2 regions of the Streptosporangium sp. NBC_01810 genome follow, and region 2 is predicted to be linked to the other one. Evidence: predicted binding sites of a transcription regulator. Region 2 holds the regulator's gene; the other holds the start of a gene.

Region 1 (10,019 bases), 3.2 Mb from region 2:
CATCGCCGCAGGATCGGCGTGGGGGAGCGCAGCCGCATGATCTGGCCCTTGACCGGCCGCACCGGGGGAAGTGCCTCGGGCGGCATTCCCGGCAGGGAGCCCGACCAGGCCCCGGCGGCGAGGATCACCTTCTCGGCCCCGACGCTCTCGCCGGTCGCCAGCCCTACCCCGGTGACCGCTCCGGCGGCCGTGAGCAGCTCGGTCACGCGGGCGCGCACCAGGGCACCGCCCGCCCGCTCCAGGGCGGCGAGGAGTGCGGTGGTGACCCTCCTGGGGTCCACCCAGGCGTCGCCGCCCGCCAGCAGACCGCCGCGGACAGCGGGGGCCAGCATGGGTTCCAGGCGGCGGCACTCGCGGCCGGTGAGCCGCTCGGCGGGCAACCCCAGCTTGGCGGCGAAGGCGGCGAGGTCGTCCAGCGCGGCCAGGTCGTCCGAGCCGAAGGCGACGTCGAGGGTGCCGTCGGTGCGGTAGTCGAGGTCGTGCCCGCCGGCGTCCGCCAGTTCGGCGGCGAAGGCGGGCCAGCGGGCCAGGGAGGCCAGGCCCAGCCGCAGGAGCGGCTCCTCGGTGTAGGTGACCTCGCTGACCGGGGCCAGCATGCCGGCCGCCGCGTGCGAGGCGCCGGAGGCGGGCGCGGGGTCGGCCACCGCCACCCTCAGGCCCCGGCCGGCGGCACGCCAGGCCACCGACAGCCCGATCACCCCCCCGCCGACGACGAGGAGGTCGAAATGGTCCGCCATAAGTGCTCCGCTCCCTTCGCCGGCATGACCCGGATCAGGTTCGTGGCGGTCGAGGGCCCGCTCGCGGTCGCCTCCGGACCTCGCTCGCCTCGTGCCGTGCGGATTTCCTCCTCGCGCACCACCTGGCTCGCGCAGGGTCCTTCGTCGTCCCGCGGCCCTCCTCTCAGCCCGGTGCGTTCCGGGCTCCCGCGCGTCTTCCCTTCACCCTAGTGGGTCCGGCAACACGCCTAGAGCGTCAGATGTGAGGTAAATACCATTTTCGTTATCAACGACCGTTGGTAGGAGTACGGTGCTGACGCTTATGGTCAGGAAGTGTGAATCATGTCGTAGTGGTAGGCGCCGGCTTGGCCGGTGTACGCAGCGTCGAGGCGTTACGGGCCCGCGGGTTCGGCGGCAGGATCACGCTGATCGGGGAGGAGCGGCACAGACCATACGATCGTCCACCCCTGTCCAAGGGGGTGCTGCTCGGCGAGACCGACTCCACAGTCGTCGACTCCGACCTCGACGCGCTTGAGGTCGACTTCCACGCGGGTGTCTCCGCCAAGGGGCTCCACCCCGGAGTGGTCGAGACCACCGAGGGCGAGCTGGCCTACGAGGGCCTGGTCATCGCCACCGGCGCGCGCCCGATCCGGCTGCGCGGGGACGGCCCCCAGCACGTGGTGCGCACCATCGACGACGCGCTCCGGCTGCGTTCCCTGCTCGGCAGGGGGACGAGGGTCGCCGTGATCGGCGCGGGCTGGATCGGCGCCGAGGTGGCCACCGCCGCTCGCAAGGCGGGGTGCGTCGTGACCGTCGTCGAGGCCGCGGCCACCCCGCTGTCCACCGCGCTCGGCCAGGTCGGTGCCTACACCGCCCCCTGGTACGCGGAGGCGGGCGTCGACCTGCGCCTGGGCACCATGGTCGCCTCGGTCGAGCACGGGGGGCTCATCCTGGCCGACGGCTCCGCGGTCGAGGCCGACGTGGTCGTCACGGGTGTCGGCGTGCGGCCCGCGACCGAGTGGCTGGCCGGCTCCGGCATCAGGCTCGACAACGGCGTGGTCACCGACGAGCACCTGCGCACCTCGCTGCCCGGCGTGGTCGCCGTGGGCGACTGCGCGGCCTGGTGGTCGCGCCGCTACGGCGTGCGCCTCCGCGTCGAGCACTGGGACACCGCCCTGGGCGCCCCGGACGTGGCCGCGGCCACGCTCGTCGGCGACGTCGCCGTCTACGACCCGGTCCCCTACTTCTGGTCCGAGCAGTTCGGCCACATGGTCCAGTACGCCGGGCACCACGACGGCGCCCGCCTGATCCGGCGCGGAGACCCGGCGGCCGAGGGAAAGCCCGGGTGGGCGGTGTGCTGGGTGACCGAAGACGACCGGCTCGCCGCGCTCCTGTCGGTCAACCGTCCCCGCGACCTCGTCCAGGGGCGCCGCCTCATCGAGGGCGGACGGCGCCTCGATGTCAATCGCCTCGCCGACCCTGCGATAGCGTTGCGCGACTGTACGGTGGCGTAACCTCGCCGCCAGGTGTTTGGCGAAGGGCTCGATGTGGTAGTGGTGGATTCGTGACGCTTTCTGTTGCGCAGATCGACCGGGAGACCGACCAGTTGGTGGGCGAGTGGCTCACCCTGACCGAGGTTGCCAGGAGGCTCAACCTGAGCGCCGGTCGCGCCAAGCAACTTCTCAAGGACCGCAAGCTCATCGGAGTGCGCAGGGGCGGTGGTGAGCCACAGGTCCCTGCGGCCTTCCTCGCCGGCGCGGACGTCGTCAAGGGGCTGCCGGGCACTCTCACGGTGCTCCTCGACGCCGGATACGACGACGTCGAGTCGCTCCGCTGGCTTTTCACCCCCGACGACACGTTGCCGGGCTCGCCGGTCGACGCGATCGTGGCGGGCCGCCACACGGAAGTGAAGAGACGTGCCCAAGCCCTCGGTTTCTGACGCCCGCCTGTATCTGTGCACCGACGGGCGACGTGACCGGGGAGACCTCGCGGACTTCCTCGACGCCGCCCTCGCGGGCGGGGTCGACATCGTGCAGCTGCGCGAGAAGGGCCTTGAGGCGGGTGAGGAGATCGACCTCCTCGCCGTCTTCCGTGAGGCCTGTGACCGGCACGGCAAGCTCCTGGCCGTGAACGACAGGGCCGACATCGCCTATGCGATCCGTCCCGACGTGCTCCATCTCGGCCAGGGCGATCTGCCGGTGCCCATCGTGCGCGACATGCTCGGCGACGACATCCTCATCGGGCGTTCCACTCACGCCCCCGAGGAGGCGTCCGCCGCGGCGGTCGAGCCCGGCGTCGACTACTTCTGCTGCGGCCCGATCTGGCCGACACCCACCAAGCCCGGCAGGCACGCTCCGGGCCCCGGCCTGCTCGGGCATGCCGCGGCCCTGGAGACCGAACGGCCCTGGTTCGGCATCGGCGGCATCGACCTCGTCAACCTGGACGAGGTCATCTCCTACGGTGTGCGCCGGGTCGTGGTCGTGCGGGCCATCACCGAGGCCGACGATCCCAAGGCGGCGGCCGAGGAGTTCAAGCGGAGGCTGGCGGCCGCCGCCTGAGCCCCTTCGCTCGGCGGCGAGGAGCGTGTCTGCCGGCGCGTCCCGGTGAGGGCGGGCGTACCGGCCGGGTGAATTCCTTCGCCCGGTGGCGAGGAGCGTGTCTTTGGCATCCCCTCTTTGGCATCCCCTCTTCGACGTCCCCGGCCTGGCGGGTGGGATGCCGGCCGGGGCACCGGTCCGTGAACCGGACCGGTGCGCAGACCGTGTGATCCGACCAGGTGCGCCGGTCAGGTGCGCCGGGAGGTGGCGGCCACCGCGAGGTCGGCCAGGGCCGCGCGGGCCTCGGGGCGGATCGGGGAGCCCTTCAGCGAACCGAGGGCGTTCTCCAGGTACCCCTTGATCAGGTCCTCGCAGGCCGCGAGCGCCCCCGTCTCCTTGATGATCCGGCGCAGCCGGTCGACCCCGGCCTCGTCCAGATCCGGGTCGCCGAGCGTGGTGCGTACCACCTGTTCCTGGGAGGCCGAGGCGACGGCGAGCGTGCGGGCGATGAGCATCGTCCGCTTGCCCTCTCGAAGGTCGTCGCCGGCCGGTTTACCGGTCTCGCCAGGGTCGCCGAACACGCCCAGGATGTCGTCGCGAAGCTGGAAGGCGATGCCCACGGACCGCCCGTACTCCTCGCAGAGCCGGTCGATCCAGGGTTCCCTGCCCTGGGCGGCCAGCACCAGCCCGAGCCGGAGCGGCTGTTCCACGGAGTACTTGCCGCTCTTGAAGAGGGCGACCCGCAGCGCGCTGTCAAAGGTGCCCTCGCCGTGCGCCTGCTCCAGCAGGTCGAAATACTGGCCGCACATCAGCTCGGTGCGCATGTCGTCGTGCACCTTCTGCGCCGCCGCCAGCGAGGCGGCCGGCAGACCGCTGTTGCGCCACATCTCGCCGGACCAGATGAGCATCAGGTTACCCAGCAAAATGGCCGCTCCCTCGCCGAACTGCTCGGCGGAGCCGTGCCAGCCCGCCTTTCTGTGCAGTGCCTCGAACCTGCGGTGCGCCGAGGGCATGCCCCGGCGCAGGTTGCTGGCGTCCATCACGTCATCGTGTACCAGGGCGCTTGCCTGGAGCAGCTCAAGGGAGGCGGCAGCGGAGAAAAGCGCGGGGTCGTCACCTCCGCCCGCACCACGCCAGCCCCAGTAGCAAAAGGCGGGCCGCAACCGCTTACCGCCCGCGAGGAAGTCCTCGGCCGCGGAGACAAGGGGGGCCAGCTCGGGAGCACTGACCTGCGGACGCTGCTGTTCGACGAACCGCCGGAGAGCATGGTCCACCTCGGACCGGATCATGTCCAGTGCGATCGCAGAAGTGGTCATCGAATACCTCCGGTGTGGAGACCCTGGGCTTCAGCTCTGGGGGGAAGAGACGGTGCGGTGCCGCACGTTCCGGCACCGTGTCCGGCGGCGATGACACCCCGGCCACCGTACGCATGATCGACATGGGCCTTCCCGCCGGGTCGGCGGAGAGGTGAAACGCTTGTGGAGCCGGGGTGAGACACGACACCTCCGGGTTTCCCGCGACTGACTGCGAGGCAGGAAACCCAATCTATGAAAGATGGGATCCTCCGGCTTCGGCGCCGGAAGGAGGTCAAGTAATGAGATTAACGGTCCAAGGGGATATTTCGATCTAGCAGGGTGGTTGTTTTGCGCGGAGCCCACCCCATGGATGATCGTGATCTGATCGGTCACCCGAGCGGCCGGGTCGGTATCCTTGCCTCATGGCTCTGGGTCGCCCGTCCGTCCTTCCAGATCGTGTCGCCACCGTCCGCGAACTCCTCGCCGCCGGTGCCCACTCGTTCTCCTTCGAGTTCTCCCCTCCGAAGACCGACGAGGGGGAGCGCCAGCTCTGGCGTGCCGTCCGCGAGCTGGAGGCGCTGCACCCCACCTTCGTGTCCGTCACCTACGGCGCCGGCGGCAGCACCCGCGATCGCACCGTCGACATCGTCGAGCGGATCGCCCGTGAGACCACGTTGACCCCGGTCGCCCACTTCACGGCCGTCAACCACTCCATCCGCGAGCTGCGCCACCTGGTCGGCCGGTTCGCGGGGGCGGGCGTCCGCAACATCCTCGCCGTGCGGGGCGACCCGCCGGGCGACGTGACGGGCGAGTGGGTGCGCCACCCCGAGGGCGTCCTGTACGCCGAGGAGCTGGTCAGGCTCATCCGCCAGTCCGGCGACTTCTGCGTGGGCGTGGCCGCCTTCCCCTACAAGCACCCCAGGTCCGACTCGATCGAGTCCGACACCGAGTACTTCGTGCGCAAGTGCCGGGCGGGCGCCGACTACGCGATCACCCAGATGTTCTTCCGCGCGGACGACTACCTGCGGCTCCGTGACCGGGTGGTGGCCAGCGGCTGTGACACGCCGATCATCCCCGGCATCATGCCCGTCACGCAGGTGAGCACCATCGCCAGGTCGGAGCAGCTCTCCGGCGCGCCGTTCCCGCCCGAGGTGGCAGAGAGGTTCGCGGCCGTGGCCGACGACCCGGCCGCCGTGCGCAGTCTGGGCATCGAGCTCGCCGCCGAGCTCTGCCAGACCCTGCTCGACGAGGGCGCGCCCGGCATCCACTTCATCACCTTCAACCGCTCCAGCGCGACCCGCGAGGTCTTCCAGGCGCTCGACCACGGGCCGAAGGTAACCCCGCCGGCGGTCTGAGCCGGAGAGGTCCCCCGCCGGGAGGCTCAGCCGCCCAGCGGGAGGACCGTCCCGACGATCGCGTACCGCTCGTGCCCGCCGGGGAAGACGAACTGCGTGAGCAGGTCCACGAAGCCCATGCTCCGGTAGAGGTGCCGGGCCGCGGTGGGCCGGTCGCGGGTGGACAGCACGGCGGTGCGCTCCAGGCGGCCCGCGCACATGCCCGTGATCATCGACCGCCCGATGCCCTTGCCCTGGTAGTCAGGGCGGACGTGGATCTCGGCCAGCTCCAGCGCGTCGCCCAGCCAGCCGCGGGCGCTGCCCTCGCCGTGTTTCTCGGCGAGGGCCCGCCGGACCACGTCGTGCCACCACTGGCCGGGAACCCCGTGGAAGCCGTAGGCGATGCCCACCGGGGTGCCGTCGGAGAGCTCGGCGAACAGGCAGGTGAAGGCGGGATGGGTGGCGTGGTTTCCCATGATCGCTTTGCGGCCGGCGATCTGGTCGGCGGGCGGATTCATCGCCTTGGTGTAGACGTCGAGGACCGCGTCCAGACGGAGCGTGAACTCGTCGGGGCCGATCCGTCGCAGTCCGATCACGCGTCGCACCCTAGCAGGGAGGGCGTGACGCGGGTCATCTCCAGGGGCGGGAACGCCGCCCGGCGCTCACCGCCGGATCGCGGTCATTCGACCTCGACGGGGACCCCGCCGGTGATGCGGACGAGCTCGTCGAAGGAGGTCGGGAAGACGGTGTGCGGGTGGCCGGCGGCGGCCCAGACGACGTCGTACTTGCCCAGCCAGGTGTCGACCAGCGTCCTGACCGGGGCGGGGTGGCCGATCGGGGCGACGCCGCCGATGACCTGGCCGGTGGCCGCCCGAACGAAGGCGGGATCGGCGCGCTTCACCTTCGCCACGCCGACCGTCCTGGCGATCAGGGCGGTGTCGACCCGGTGTGCGCCGCTGGTCAGGACCAGGAGCGGCTCGCCGTCGGCGTCGAATATCAGGCTGTTGGCGATGGCGCCGACCTCGCAGCCAAGCTGCGCGGCGGCGCTGGCGGCGGTCGGGGTGGCCTCCGAGAAGGTGACGACCTCACCGGGGACGGCGTGCTCACGCAGCACGGCGGTGACTTTCTCAACGTTCGGATGCAACTTTTCTGGCACCTGGCCACTCTAAACGGGTTGACCGTTTATTGCCGCTTCATAACCGGCGGCTTGCATGGGGAACCCGTGCGCTATGGTCCCTTGACCTGATCCATAGTGATATGAGGAGTTGGTGGAAAGTGGGGGTTGGACAGCGGCTGGGAGCGGCCACGCTGATGACGGCGGGGGCCGTGCTCCTCTCTTCCGTGGGCGTCACCTTTTCCGCGGGCGCGGCCGAGGCCCGGGCCACGGTCTCGGCCGCGCCGGTCGTCGCGACGAGGACCGAGGTGTCCCGGTTCGCCGCCCCCGGCAAGACGCTCAGGCTCGGCGCGAAGGGCGCCGCGGTGAAGGTGCTCCAGGAGAGGCTGGCCGAGCTCGGCTACGCCCCGGGCAGGGTCGACGGCCGCTACGGCGGTGCGACTCTGACCGCGATCTGGGCCTTCCAGAAGGTCAACGGCATCTCGCCGACCAGCACCGTGGCGCGCAGGACCTGGAAGGCCCTGGAGAGCCCGCTGGCGCCGAAGGTGCTCGTCCCCAAGGGCAAGCCGACCAGGGTGGAGGTGAACCTCACCACCCAGGTGATGGTCCTCTACGTCAACGGCGCGGTGAAGCTGATCAGCCACACCTCCTCGGGCAGTGGAATCGCCTACTGCGAGACGGCCACCTGGGAGGGCAGGACCCAGCGGTTCTGCGGCGACGCCCGCACGCCGACGGGCGACTACAAGACCACCTGGCGCAGGGACGGCTGGCACAAGTCCTACCTGGGCCAGCTCTACAACCCGATCTTCTTCAACGGTGGCATCGCCTTCCACGGCGCGCTGTCGGTGCCGCTGGCACCCGCCTCCCACGGCTGTGTCCGGTTGCCGATGCACGTGGCGGAGGTCCTTCCCGGTCTGATCGGCACCGGGGTGCCGGTGCATGTCCGAGGCAGGTTCGCCCGGTAGTGCGGCGGAGCGGGCGATCCGGCGGGCACTGACCCGGCGGACGGTTCGGTGGCCGGAGGGCAGGGGCCCCGGGAGACGGAGATCTCCCGGGGCCTCCGTCATGTCCGTCATATCAGAAGATCGAACTTTTGTTCGTCGCTCTACTTGACAGCATTAGTGGTCGAATTTATGTTCGATGTAATGACGCGGGGCTCGCGGCCCGTGTCCAGGGTGGTCGACCGGATCCACGTCGTCGGAGGAGACGATCGGGCCCAGGTCGGGGCGGGCGGGGAGAGGGGAAGCTCCTCGTCCGGCCGCCCGGCGGATTTGTCGGTGGGGTCTGCGAATGTTGACACCGCCGGTGAAAACGCCGGGAGCCGCTTGCGACCAAGGAGGCTGACACACATGACCCCTCGGCTCGGCGATTCCGGTGGGCCCCGGCTGTCCCCCACGGTGCGGGCGCACCTCACAGACGCGCGCGACTGCCTCGAAGAGGCCGCCGCCGCCCGGACCTCCGCCGCTCGCTACGTCGCGGCCCACCTCGCGGCGCTCAGGGCGGCCGCCGCCGTCCTGGCCGCGCGACCCCGTCCAATGGAGGGCCGCAGGCGCAGGCTGCGCAGTGCCTGGGAGCTGCTGCCGCAGGCCGAGCCCCGGCTGGCCGGGTGGGCGCCCTACTTCGAGACGAGCGCGGCCAAGCGGGCCGCCGCGGAGGCGGGTCTGACCCGCACGGTGTCGTCGCGAGACGCCGAGGAGCTCATCTCCGAGGCGGAGCGCTTCGTCACCGAGGTCGAGAGCCTGCTCGGGCTGCCGGCGCAACCCGTGCTCCCCGGCCGAGTCCCCCTGGCGGGTTAGGTCGCCTCCGGCGGGATCCTGCCGTGGCGAGGGGCGGTCAGCCGGTCCTCGCCACGGCGGTGACCGGCGACAGCGCGGCGGGGCGCCGCTGACCGGCCGCGGTGGCAGCGGATCCAAGGGGGCCGGTCTGGCCTGGCCTGGTCTGGCCTGGTCTGGCTTTTACGCCGCCGAGGAGTTCTCGTGGGCGGCGCGCTGGCGCAGCAGGAGCATGGCGGCGTCATCGCCCAGCGGCCTGCCCACGTGGTGGAGCAGGTCCGCGCGCAGGGCGTCCAGCGCCCCTTGAGGGTCCTCGCCGTCCAGCAGGTACGCCCGCTCCGACAGCGGGTAGAACTCGCCGGTTCCGCTGCGCGCCTCGATGACCCCGTCGGTGTAGAAGAGGACCTGGTCCCCCAGCTCGAAAGGGATGCGGTGCGGCGACGGCTTGCTGACCTGGAGCGTGCTCATCCCCAGCGGTAGCGCCTCGTCCGGTGGGTCGGCGAACCAGATCACGCCGTCGGCGTCCAGCACCATGGGCGGGGGGTGGCCGCAGTTGATGACGGTGATGGTGGAACCGCCGCCGATCTCGGCCAGTACGGCGGTCACGAACTGCTCGCCGGACAACTCGCGGGTCAGCGCCTTCTCCAGCCGCTTCACGACGCCCTGGAGCTTCCTCTCGTCGTGGGCCGCCTCGCGGAAGGCGCCGAGCACCACGGCCGCGGTCTCCACGGCCTCCAGCCCCTTGCCCTGGACGTCTCCCACGATGATCCGGACCCCGTGCGGGGTGGTGACGACCTCGTACAGGTCACCGCCGATCCTGGCCTCGGCCGTGGCGGAGGTGTACGAGACGGCCACGCCTATGCCGGGACCGGCGCGGCGGGGCACAGGGCGCAGCAGCACCCGCTGGGCCGCCTCGGCCACCGAGCGCACGTCGGCGAGCTGGCGCTCGTGGCGCAGCCGTCCGGCGCTGGCCAGCACGCTGGCCACGGTGACACCGAGGATGGCGAACATGGTGATGTTGGTACGGGGCGTCCAGAGGATGTCGTTGTAGATGCCGAGCGCGACGCACAGCACCAGGGCGACGGCGCCGATCACGGTGGTGCGGCCCAGGCCGCAGGCCACGCTGGCGAAGGCAGGGCCGAGGGCGAGTAGCGGGAGGAGGCCGGAGGTGGGGCCCGAGCCGAAGTCGATCACGGCCACCACGGCCATGACGACGAACGGCAGCAGCTTCAGGGTGTCCTGGGTCCTGGT
Region 2 (10,019 bases):
TCCGGGCCGGTGACGACCCCGCCGACCCGCGTGAGCGGCGCTACATGCTCGACATGTTCCCCTACCCCTCGGGTGACCTGCACATGGGACACGCAGAGGTGTTCGCCATCGGCGACGTCGTCTCCCGCTATTGGCTGCAGCGCGGCTACAACGTGTTGCACCCCATCGGCTGGGACTCCTTCGGCCTGCCCGCGGAGAACGCCGCGATCAAGCGTGACGCCCACCCCGCCGAGTGGACCTACGCCAACATCGAGACCCAGGCCAACTCCTTCAAGCGCTACGCGATCTCCTTCGACTGGTCCAGCCGCCTGCACACCAGCGACGCCGAGTACTACAAGTGGACTCAGTGGCTGTTCATCCGCTTCTTCGAGCGCGGCCTGGCCTACCGCAAGGGCGGACTGGTCAACTGGTGCCCCAACGACCAGACGGTGCTGGCCAACGAGCAGGTCAAGGACGGCAGGTGTGAGCGCTGCGGTGCCGAGGTCATCCGCCGCGAGCTGACCCAGTGGTACTTCAAGATCACTGACTACGCGGACCGGCTGCTGAACGACATGGCCCAGTTGGAAGGGGGCTGGCCCGAGCGCGTGCTGACCATGCAGCGCAACTGGATCGGCCGCTCCGAGGGTGCCGACGTCAATTTCGTCATCGAGGGCCGTGACGAGCCGGTCACCGTTTACACCACCCGCCCCGACACCCTGTACGGCGCGACCTTCTTCGTGGTCGCCCCGGACGCGCCGCTGGCCGAGGAGATCGTCGCGGAGGACCGGCGCGAGGCATTCGAGGCGTACCGGGCCGAGGTGTCGAAGCTGTCCGACATCGACCGGCTGTCCACCGAGAAGGAGAAGACCGGCGTCTTCCTGGGCCGGTACGCGATCAACCCGGTCAACGGTGAGCGCATGCCGGTCTGGGCGGCCGACTACGTGCTGTCCGACTACGGTCATGGCGCGATCATGGCTGTGCCCGCGCACGACCAGCGCGACCTGGACTTCGCCCGCGCCTTCGACCTGCCGGTACGGGTCGTCGTACACACCGGCCTGGCCGACCCCGGTGAGACCGGCATCGCCACCGCCGGGAACGGTGCGATGGTCAACTCCGGCCCGCTGGACGGTCTGACCAAGACCGACGCGATCCGGAAGATCATCGAGGTGCTGAGCGAGCGGGGCACCGGCCGCTTCACCGTCAACTTCCGGCTGCGCGACTGGCTGCTGTCCCGCCAGCGCTTCTGGGGTTGCCCGATCCCGATCATCCACTGCGCCGACTGCGGCGAGGTCCCCGTCCCCGACGAGCAGCTGCCCGTCACCCTGCCCGACCTGCGCGGCGAGGCCCTGGCGCCCAAGGGCGTCTCCCCGCTGGCCTCGGCGGAAGAGTGGGTCAACGTCTCCTGCCCCAAGTGCGGCGGCCCGGCCAGGCGCGACACCGACACGATGGACACCTTCGTCGACTCCTCGTGGTACTTCCTGCGCTACGTCAATCCCTCCTACGAGGACGGCCCGTTCGACGTCGAGGGTGTCCGCAGGTGGGGCCCGATCGACCAGTACGTCGGGGGCGTCGAGCACGCCGTGCTGCACCTGCTGTACTCCAGGTTCTTCACCAAGGTCCTGTACGACATGGGCATGGTCGACTTCGTCGAGCCCTTCACCCGCCTGCTGAACCAGGGGCAGGTCATCAACCAGGGCAAGGCGATGTCCAAGTCGCTGGGCAACGGCGTCGACCTGGGCGAGCAGATCGACGCCTACGGGGTCGACGCGGTCAGGCTGACCGTCGTCTTCGCCGGCCCGCCCGAGGATGACATCGACTGGGCCGACGTCTCGCCGGCCGCGTCCCAGAAGTTCCTGGCCCGGGCGTTCCGCGTCATGGCCGAGGCGGGTGCGGCCTCCGCCCCCGGTGTCGACTTCGCAGGCGGAGACCTGGATCTGCGCAAGGTCGTGCACCGCACGGTCGACGAGGTCACCAGGCTGGTCGACTCCCACCGCTTCAACGTCGCGGTGGCCCGGATGATGGAGCTGACGAGCGCGACCCGCAAGGCCATCGACTCCGGGCCCGGCGCCGCCGACCCCGCGGTCAGGGAGTCCGCCGAGACGCTGGCGGTCATGCTCTCCCTGGTCGCGCCGTACGCGGCGGAGGAGGGCTGGGAGCGGCTGGGGCACAGCGGCTCGGTCGCGGTCGCGGGCTGGCCGGTGGCGGATCCGGCGCTGCTCGTCCAGGACTCCGTCACCTGCGTCGTTCAGGTCGCGGGCAAGGTGCGCGACCGGCTGGAGGTCTCTCCGGAGATCTCCGAGGGAGATCTGGAGGCGCTGGCGCTGGCATCGGAGAAGGTCCGGTCCTTCCTGCCCGGCGGCACGCCGCGCAAGGTCATCGTCCGAGCGCCCAAGCTGGTCAACATCGTCCCGTAGACGTTCGAGAGGGGACGTTCGAGAGGGGCGCCCGTCCGGTGTGCGCCCTCCGAGCTTTCATGGGCGGGCCGACCTCTGGCCCGCCCGGCTCGGGCTCTGCCGTCCGGTCGTCGCACCGCCACCCGAAAATCGTCGCACCGCCACCCGAAAACACGCCGGGCGACCGGCACCCCGATATCGGGGTGCCGGTCGCCCGGCGTTTCGCGCGTCCCTTGGAGTGTTGACGTGCAGGTCGAAGGTGCGTGCTTCAGAGCTTGCGGAGGACCGCCACGACCTTGCCGAGCACGGTGGCCTCGTCACCCGGAATCGGGTCGTAGTTGGAGTTGTGCGGGACCAGCCAGACGTGGCCGTCCCTGCGCTTGAAGGTCTTGACCGTGGCCTCGCCGTCGATCATCGCCGCGACCACGTCACCGTTGTCGGCCACCGGCTGCTGGCGTACGACCACCCAGTCGCCGTTGGCGATGGCGGCCTCGATCATCGAGTCTCCGGTCACCTGGAGGAGGAAGAGCGTGCCCTCGCCGACGAGTTGCTTGGGCAGGGCGAAGACATCCTCGATGCTCTCCTCGGCGAGGATCGGGCCGCCGGCGGCGATCCGGCCGACGAGTGGCACGTAGGCGGCGGTCGGGCGGCTGACCGGGGTCTCGTCCTCACCGGAGTCGGGATCCACCCACAGCACGGGCTCGCCGGGAAGGCGCACCTCCAGGGCACGGGGGCGGTGCGGGTCACGCCGCAGATAGCCCTTGCGCTGCAACGCCGTCAGCTGGTGCGACACGCTGGAGGTGCTGGTGAGCTGAACGGCCTCACCGATCTCCCGCATGGACGGCGGATAACCGCGCTGCTGCACGGAGTCGCGGATCACCTCAAGGATCTTCCGCTGCCTGGGGGTGAGGCCAAGGGAGTCACGCCTTCGCACCGCCAGGTCGCTGGCGGCCGAACCGTTCTCGTTGTGCTGGCTCATACGAACTCCTCGCCTCCCGGTCTGTATCTGATGTGTCGCACACAGCGACCATATAATGGCCGAAGATCATACTCAAACAATTGTTCGAATGTCCTCGATATCGGCCACGCCGTGGTGTACAACATCGTACGGGAGTTCGATCGACATCGTGTTCGATTCACCGATCTTTCTTCGACATGTGTTCGGCCAGGTCGAGGGGATGGGGGCCACCGTGAAACCGACCGCGACGACACCACGATCCATGGCTGTGCCGAGACCCCGGACGGCGCGGCGATCATCGGGGGCACCGGGAGTACCGCGCCTACGCCTTGTGCCGCCACCGAGACCGGAGCCGGAGCCCACGCCGGAGCCTGCGCTGGATCCCGGCAGAGGGGCCGGGGGCGGGCGGGGCGCGGAAGGCGGAAGGGGGCCGGGGCGGCTCGGGCGGGAGCAGGCGGTCGGGCGGCCGCGCGATCCGAAGGCGAGGTCGGGGGCCGGGTGCGAAGCGGGGCCGCGACTCGGGCGTGGAGCGAGAGGTGGGCCCGGGCGAGAGCGGGGAGCCGGGCGAGAGCGGGGAGCCGGGCGAGAGCGGGGAGCCGGGCGTGGGGCAGGGCCGAAGCGGGCGCCGGGATCGGGGGCGGCTCGTGCGGGGGGTGTACGCCGCCCGGGGGTCACCCGCTCCCGGACCGTCGGGCGGCCGCTCCGGCTCACCCGGCGTGGGAGGATCGTGGCGGTGGTGGTGCTCGCGCTGTTCACCCTGGGGGTGCTCTGGATCGGCGGGCGCATCGACACGGCCCTGGCGGGCGAGCGGACAGGTCCTGAGGGCCTGCCCCGGATCACGGTGCACGCGGGCGACACGCTGTGGGAGATCGCGGACGCGCTGACGCAGGAGGGTGACGCCGGTCGGACGGTCCGCCACATCGTGGACCTCAACGGGCTGGCCGGATCCGCGGTGCGGCCCGGAACCCGGCTCTATCTCCCCGAGGGTCTCATTCGCTGAGAAGGGGGGGCGGTCGGTGGGGCGCGTGGGAGTGATGGGCGGGGCCTGGGGAAGGTGTGGGTGGGCCATGCGAAGAGGGTTCGCCGGGGCTCCTGCCTGACAGATCGGCCGGGACGCGTGTGAGGGAGGGGGTGTGCGGGGTGGAGGGCATTGCCCGATGGGCGACACGCCGAGACGTGACGGCTGATCAGCGACTTCGCGTGGCGGGGTCCTTTCAACTTGCGTTCATGGTCGCGCACTTCTACCGTTAGACCACAACATCTAGTGGCTGCACCGCAACACTTCACCACAGATTGTGTTTCCATTACCGCATCTCGACTATTCGAGGGGCGTGCGCGAGCGTCTCGACACGCACGTCGTGGGGCAGGTGAGGTGGGTGAGCCGCTCCCGCAGGTCAAGGAGGCGACGCGCGTGCACTGTCCGTTCTGTCGTCATCCGGACACGCGAGTCATCGACAGCAGGGCCACCGAGGACGGTGGTGCCATCCGCCGCAGGCGCACGTGCCCGGAGTGCGGGCGCAGATTCACCACGCAGGAGACGGTCCTGCTCATGGTGGGCAAGCGCAGTGGCGTGACGGAGCCGTTCTTCAGGGACAAGGTGATCGCCGGGGTTCGGCGGGCCTGCCAGGGGCGGCCCGTCGGCGAGGACTCCCTGGCGCAGTTGGGCCAGCGGGTCGAGGAGAGCATCCGGGCCACCGGATGTGCCGAGATCGCGGCTCACGAGGTCGGGCTGGCGATCCTGGGTCCACTCCGCGAGCTGGACGAGGTGGCGTACCTGCGGTTCGCCTCCGTCTACCGGGGGTTCGAGACCCTGGCCGACTTCGAGGCGGAGATCGAGCAGCTCCGGGCGGGGCGCTCCAGCGAGCAAGACTGAGAAAGACCCTGGGCGCCGGGGGTGAGCGGCGTGTTGGTGTGGTCCGATTTGAGGGCTCGCGGAGCCCCAGGAGGGGGAAGTCATGACGGAGACCGCCGGTGCGGTGGCACGTGGGAGCAAGCGGCCGCGCAAGGGCCTGAGGATGAAGCGCATCTTCACCACCCCAGGCGTGCATCCTTATGACGAGTTGCCCTGGGAGCGCCGTGACGTCGTCATGACCAACTGGCGCGACGGCTCGGTCAACTTCGAGCAGCGCGGCGTCGAGTTCCCCCAGTCGTGGTCGGTCAACGCCGCCAACATCGTGACCACCAAATACTTCCGCGGTGCGGTCGGCACCCCGCAGCGGGAGTGGAGCCTCAAGCAGCTGATCGACCGGGTGGTGGGCGTCTACACCCGTACGGCGGTCGAGCACGGCTACTTCGCCGGCGAGGAGGATGTCGAGATCTTCGACCACGAGCTCAAGCACGCTCTGGTCAACCAGGTCTTCAGCTTCAACTCCCCCGTCTGGTTCAACGTCGGCACCGCGTCGCCGCAGCAGGTCAGCGCCTGCTTCATCCTGGCCGTCGACGACCAGATGGAGTCGATCCTCGACTGGTACAAGGAAGAGGGTGTGATCTTCAAGGGCGGTTCCGGTTCCGGCGTCAACCTCTCCAGGATCCGCTCCTCCAAGGAGCTCCTCTCCAGCGGCGGCACCGCCAGCGGCCCGGTCTCCTTCATGCGCGGAGCGGACGCCTCGGCGGGCACCATCAAGTCCGGGGGCGCCACCCGCCGCGCCGCCAAGATGGTGGTCCTCGACGTCGACCACCCCGACATCGAGGAGTTCGTCGAGACCAAGGCGCGCGAGGAGGACAAGATCCGCGCCCTCCGCGACGCCGGGTTCGACATGGACCTGGGCGGCAAGGACATCGTCTCCGTCCAGTACCAGAACGCCAACAACTCCGTGCGCGTCTCCGACGAGTTCATGCGCGCGGTGGAGAAGGGCGAGGAGTTCGGCCTGCGCGCCCGCCTCACCGGCGAGGTCATCGAGAAGGTCGACGCCAGGAGCCTGTTCCGCAAGATGGGCAAGGCCGCATGGGAGTGCGCCGACCCCGGCCTCCAGTACGACGACACGATCAACGACTGGCACACCAGCCCCGAGACGGGCCGTATCACCGCCAGTAACCCCTGCTCGGAATACCTGCACCTGGACAACTCCTCGTGCAACCTGGCGAGCATCAACCTGCTGAGGTTCCTGAAGGACGACGACACCTTCGACATCGCGAACTTCGTGAAGATCACCGAGCTGATCATCACCGCGATGGACATCTCCATCACCTTCGCCGACTTCCCGACCGAGAAGATCGACGAGACCACTCGCGCCTACCGTCAGCTCGGCATCGGCTACGCCAACCTCGGCGCGCTGCTCATGGCCACCGGCCACGCCTACGACTCCGAAGGCGGCCGGGCCCTCGCCGGAGCCATCACCTCGCTGATGACCGGCGTCTCCTACCGCCGCAGCGCCGAGCTGGCCGCGGTCGTGGGCCCGTACGACGGCTACGCCCGCAACGCCGAGGCGCACAAGCGGGTCATGCGCAAGCACAACGACGCCAACGAGGCGCTGCGCACGTTCGAGAAGATGGACGGGGACATCCACCACGAGGCCTCGGGGCAGTGGGCCGAGTGTCTGCGGCTCGGCGAGAAGAACGGCTACCGCAACGCCCAGGCCTCGCTGCTCGCGCCCACCGGGTGCCTGACGGGTGAAACACTGATTACCACGGACCGAGGGCTCGTCCGCCTGGCCGAGATCGCGAACGTGTACGGCGATCGCTGGCAGGACCTCGACATGATGGTCTCCACCGACGAGGGGCCGCGCCGGGCTACGAAGTTCTTCGTCAACGGCGAGGAGCCCACCCGTCTCATCCGCACCCACGGCGGCTACCGCGTCCAGGGCACGCTGACCCACCGCGTCAAGGTCGTCGACAGCGCGACCGGAGTGTGGGAGTGGAAGCGCCTGGCCGACATCGAGCCGGGTGACCTCGTCCCCATGCAGCTGCAGACCCTCGTCGGTGAGCGCCGTGCGGTTCCCCTGCCCGTGCTCGACCAGGCGTACGGAGCCGAAGACCGCTCCATCGTCGTCCCCGACACGGTGTCGCCGGAGCTGGCCGAGCTGGTCGGCTACTTCATGGGTGACGGCAGCCTGCACGCCAAGGGCGTCCGGTTCTGTGTCGCGGACGCCGACCTCGATGTGGTCGAGCGTCTCCGCATCCTGTCCAAGGAGCTTTTCCACCTCGAACCGGTGCTCACCCAGCGGGAGGGATACCAGGAGGTCGTCCTCCAGTCGGTGCGGCTCGCGCGCTGGTGGCAGGCCTCCGGTTTCGCGAAAGAGCTTCCCGGTATCGACCACTCCGGCAAGGGCTGGACGCCGCGGGTCCCCTCGGCGATCCTTGAGACCAACGACAGCGAGATCTACGGTGCCTTCCTGCGTGGTCTCTTCGAGGCAGACGGCGCCGTCCTGGAGGGCGTGCCGAGCCTCTCGACGGCTTCGGACTCCTTCGCGGGTGAGATCCGGACCCTGCTTCTCGCCCTCGGCATGGCCACCACGACCCGTGAAACGGTCAGTGGCTTCGGCGGGCCGATCTTCCAGGTGCGGTTGCGCAACGTCGACCACGCCCTGAGCTTCGACGAGATCGTCGGGTTCATGGGAGACCGCAAGAACAAGCTCATGGCCGAGCTGGAGCCTGAGCGGTCCGCCAGGAAGGACCAGGTGTTCCTGCCCCGAGAGGTGTGGGAGACGATCCTGCCCGAGGGGCATTCCCTGCGCGGGACCGTGCTCCAGTCGGTTCGCAGGAGCGGCGGTGTCGCTCGCATGCCGGCCAAGCAGATCTTCGCCGAGTTTCTCGACGAGCGGCTCGGCCACGCGCTCGGCTACCTCTTCGAGCGAGTCGAGGCGAACGAGGACGGCGGAGTGCAGCCGACCTATGACCTGTCCGTCCCGGACAACGTCACCTACGTGGCCAACGGTATGGTCAGCCACAACACCATCGGCCTGATGATGGACTGCGACACCACCGGCATCGAGCCCGACCTCGCCCTGGTCAAGTTCAAGAAGCTCGTCGGCGGCGGCTCCATGCAGATCGTCAACCAGACGATCCCGCGCGCGCTCCGGCAGCTGGGCTATCAGGAGGAGCAGGTCGAGGCGATCGTCGAGTTCATCGCCGAGCACGGCCACGTCGTCGACGCCCCCGGCCTGCGCCGCGAGCACTACGAGGTGTTCGACTGCGCCATGGGCGAGCGCGCGATCGCTCCCATGGGTCACGTCCGCATGATGGCCGCGGCCCAGCCGTTCCTGTCCGGTGCCATCTCCAAGACCGTCAACCTCCCCGAGTCCGCCACCATCGAGGACATCGAGCAGGTCTACATGGAGGGCTGGAAGCTCGGTCTGAAGGCCCTCGCGGTCTACCGCGACAACTGCAAGGTCGGTCAGCCCCTTTCGGCCTCGGGCAAGAAGACCGAGGACAAGAGGATCGAGGACAGGAGGATCGAGCAGCAGGAGGCTTCGGCCGAGCCGGAGATCCAGGTCGTGGAGATCAGCCGCCCGACCCGTCGCCGGATGCCGAACCAGCGCCCCAGCACCACCACCCGCTTCACCGTGGGCGGAGCCAAGGGCTACATGACCGCCTCCTCCTACCCCGACGACGGCCTCGGCGAGGTCTTCCTGAAGATGTCCAAGCAGGGCTCGACCCTCGCGGGCGTCATGGACGCGTTCTCGGTGGCCATCTCCATCGGCCTGCAGTACGGGGTGCCGCTGGAGACCTACGTCGGCAAGTTCGTCAACATGCGCTTCGACCCGGCCGGCATGACCGACGACCCGGACATCCGGATGGCGGCCTCGGTGATGGACTACATCTTCCGCCGCCTGGCCCTGGACCACCTGCCCTACGACGACCGCGCCGCCCTCGGTGTCTTCTCCGCCTCCGAGCGCGCCGCTCAGCAGCGTGGCGAGGACCCGGCTCCGATCCACACCGACGAGGTCATCGCCGAACTCGCCACCTCGGCCCCCATCGAGGAGCCCCAGCCTCGCCCCGAAGCGGTGCCGGTGGAAACCCCGCGGCGGGTCGGCTCCCTGGAGTCCCACCAGGGCCGCACCGCCGACGCGCCGCTCTGCATGACCTGCGGTACCAAGATGCGCCCCGCGGGCAGCTGCTACGTCTGCGAGGGCTGCGGCTCCACCAGCGGCTGCAGCTGAAAATGGGCCGAGTTGCATCGGATACAACGTGCTGAATGTCCGTTGTGGGGGATGGCTCGGCCTGGTTAAACGTGGTTGTCCTTTGGCTTCGCAGCCGGAACCGGAGGATTGCCCAGGTTCGTCTCAGCCGCTGATAGTTGGCGGCTGAACGGCGAACGCCTGGCCTTGTAGGGGCCAGGCGTTCGGTGCGGCACTGAACTGATGTCAATGCGCTGGGTCAGATCACGCATGACATCAGCTTTCGGGTCGCGATGCAAATTAGACCCGGAGGGGGGTGTTGATCATTCCAAAGAATCCTCGTCAGACCGGCGCAAAGGCTGCTTCAGCCGCTGCTAAGGCCCTGACCAGCGCGAATGCGACCAAGGCGGAGAAGTCCGCTGCGGCCAGCGCACTGTCGCAGGCTCCCAAGAGCACCGGCCAGACCGGCGCGAAGGCCGCTTCGGCCGCCGGCAAGACGCTGGCGAACCCGAATGCGACCAAGGCGGAGAAGGCTGCCGCAGCCAGCGCGCTGGCGCAGACGCCGGTCCGCCCGAAGAAGAAGTAGCACGCGGCTGCTCGGGGCCTACACCCGGGCAGCCGCCCCGCTGAACG

The links. The regulator LexA, encoded in region 2, represses DNA repair genes until DNA is damaged. The targets are predictions, from matches to a motif close to TCGAACANNTGTTCGA.
Region 1: the regulator LexA is predicted to act here: its motif matches at 8,082-8,097, upstream of OIE13_RS18125 (SAV_6107 family HEPN domain-containing protein).

What each region holds. Positions count from the first base shown of each region.
Region 1 is NZ_CP109070.1:4,207,056-4,217,074, reverse strand. It holds gene thiO (glycine oxidase ThiO) at 1-737, opposite strand, end outside; gene OIE13_RS18165 (NAD(P)/FAD-dependent oxidoreductase) at 1,052-2,230, shown strand; gene OIE13_RS18160 (Rv2175c family DNA-binding protein) at 2,281-2,655, shown strand; gene thiE (thiamine phosphate synthase) at 2,633-3,274, shown strand; gene OIE13_RS18150 (polyprenyl synthetase family protein) at 3,502-4,569, opposite strand; gene metF (methylenetetrahydrofolate reductase [NAD(P)H]) at 4,971-5,903, shown strand; gene OIE13_RS18140 (GNAT family N-acetyltransferase) at 5,930-6,478, opposite strand; gene OIE13_RS18135 (YbaK/EbsC family protein) at 6,562-7,038, opposite strand; gene OIE13_RS18130 (L,D-transpeptidase family protein) at 7,158-7,961, shown strand; gene OIE13_RS18125 (SAV_6107 family HEPN domain-containing protein) at 8,346-8,792, shown strand; gene OIE13_RS18120 (PP2C family protein-serine/threonine phosphatase) at 8,952-10,019, opposite strand, start outside.
Region 2 is NZ_CP109070.1:971,209-981,227, forward strand. It holds gene leuS (leucine--tRNA ligase) at 1-2,393, shown strand, start outside; gene lexA (transcriptional repressor LexA) at 2,641-3,351, opposite strand; gene OIE13_RS04500 (LysM peptidoglycan-binding domain-containing protein) at 4,058-4,330, shown strand; gene nrdR (transcriptional regulator NrdR) at 4,742-5,203, shown strand; gene OIE13_RS04510 (vitamin B12-dependent ribonucleotide reductase) at 5,286-9,428, shown strand; gene OIE13_RS04515 (hypothetical protein) at 9,703-9,972, shown strand.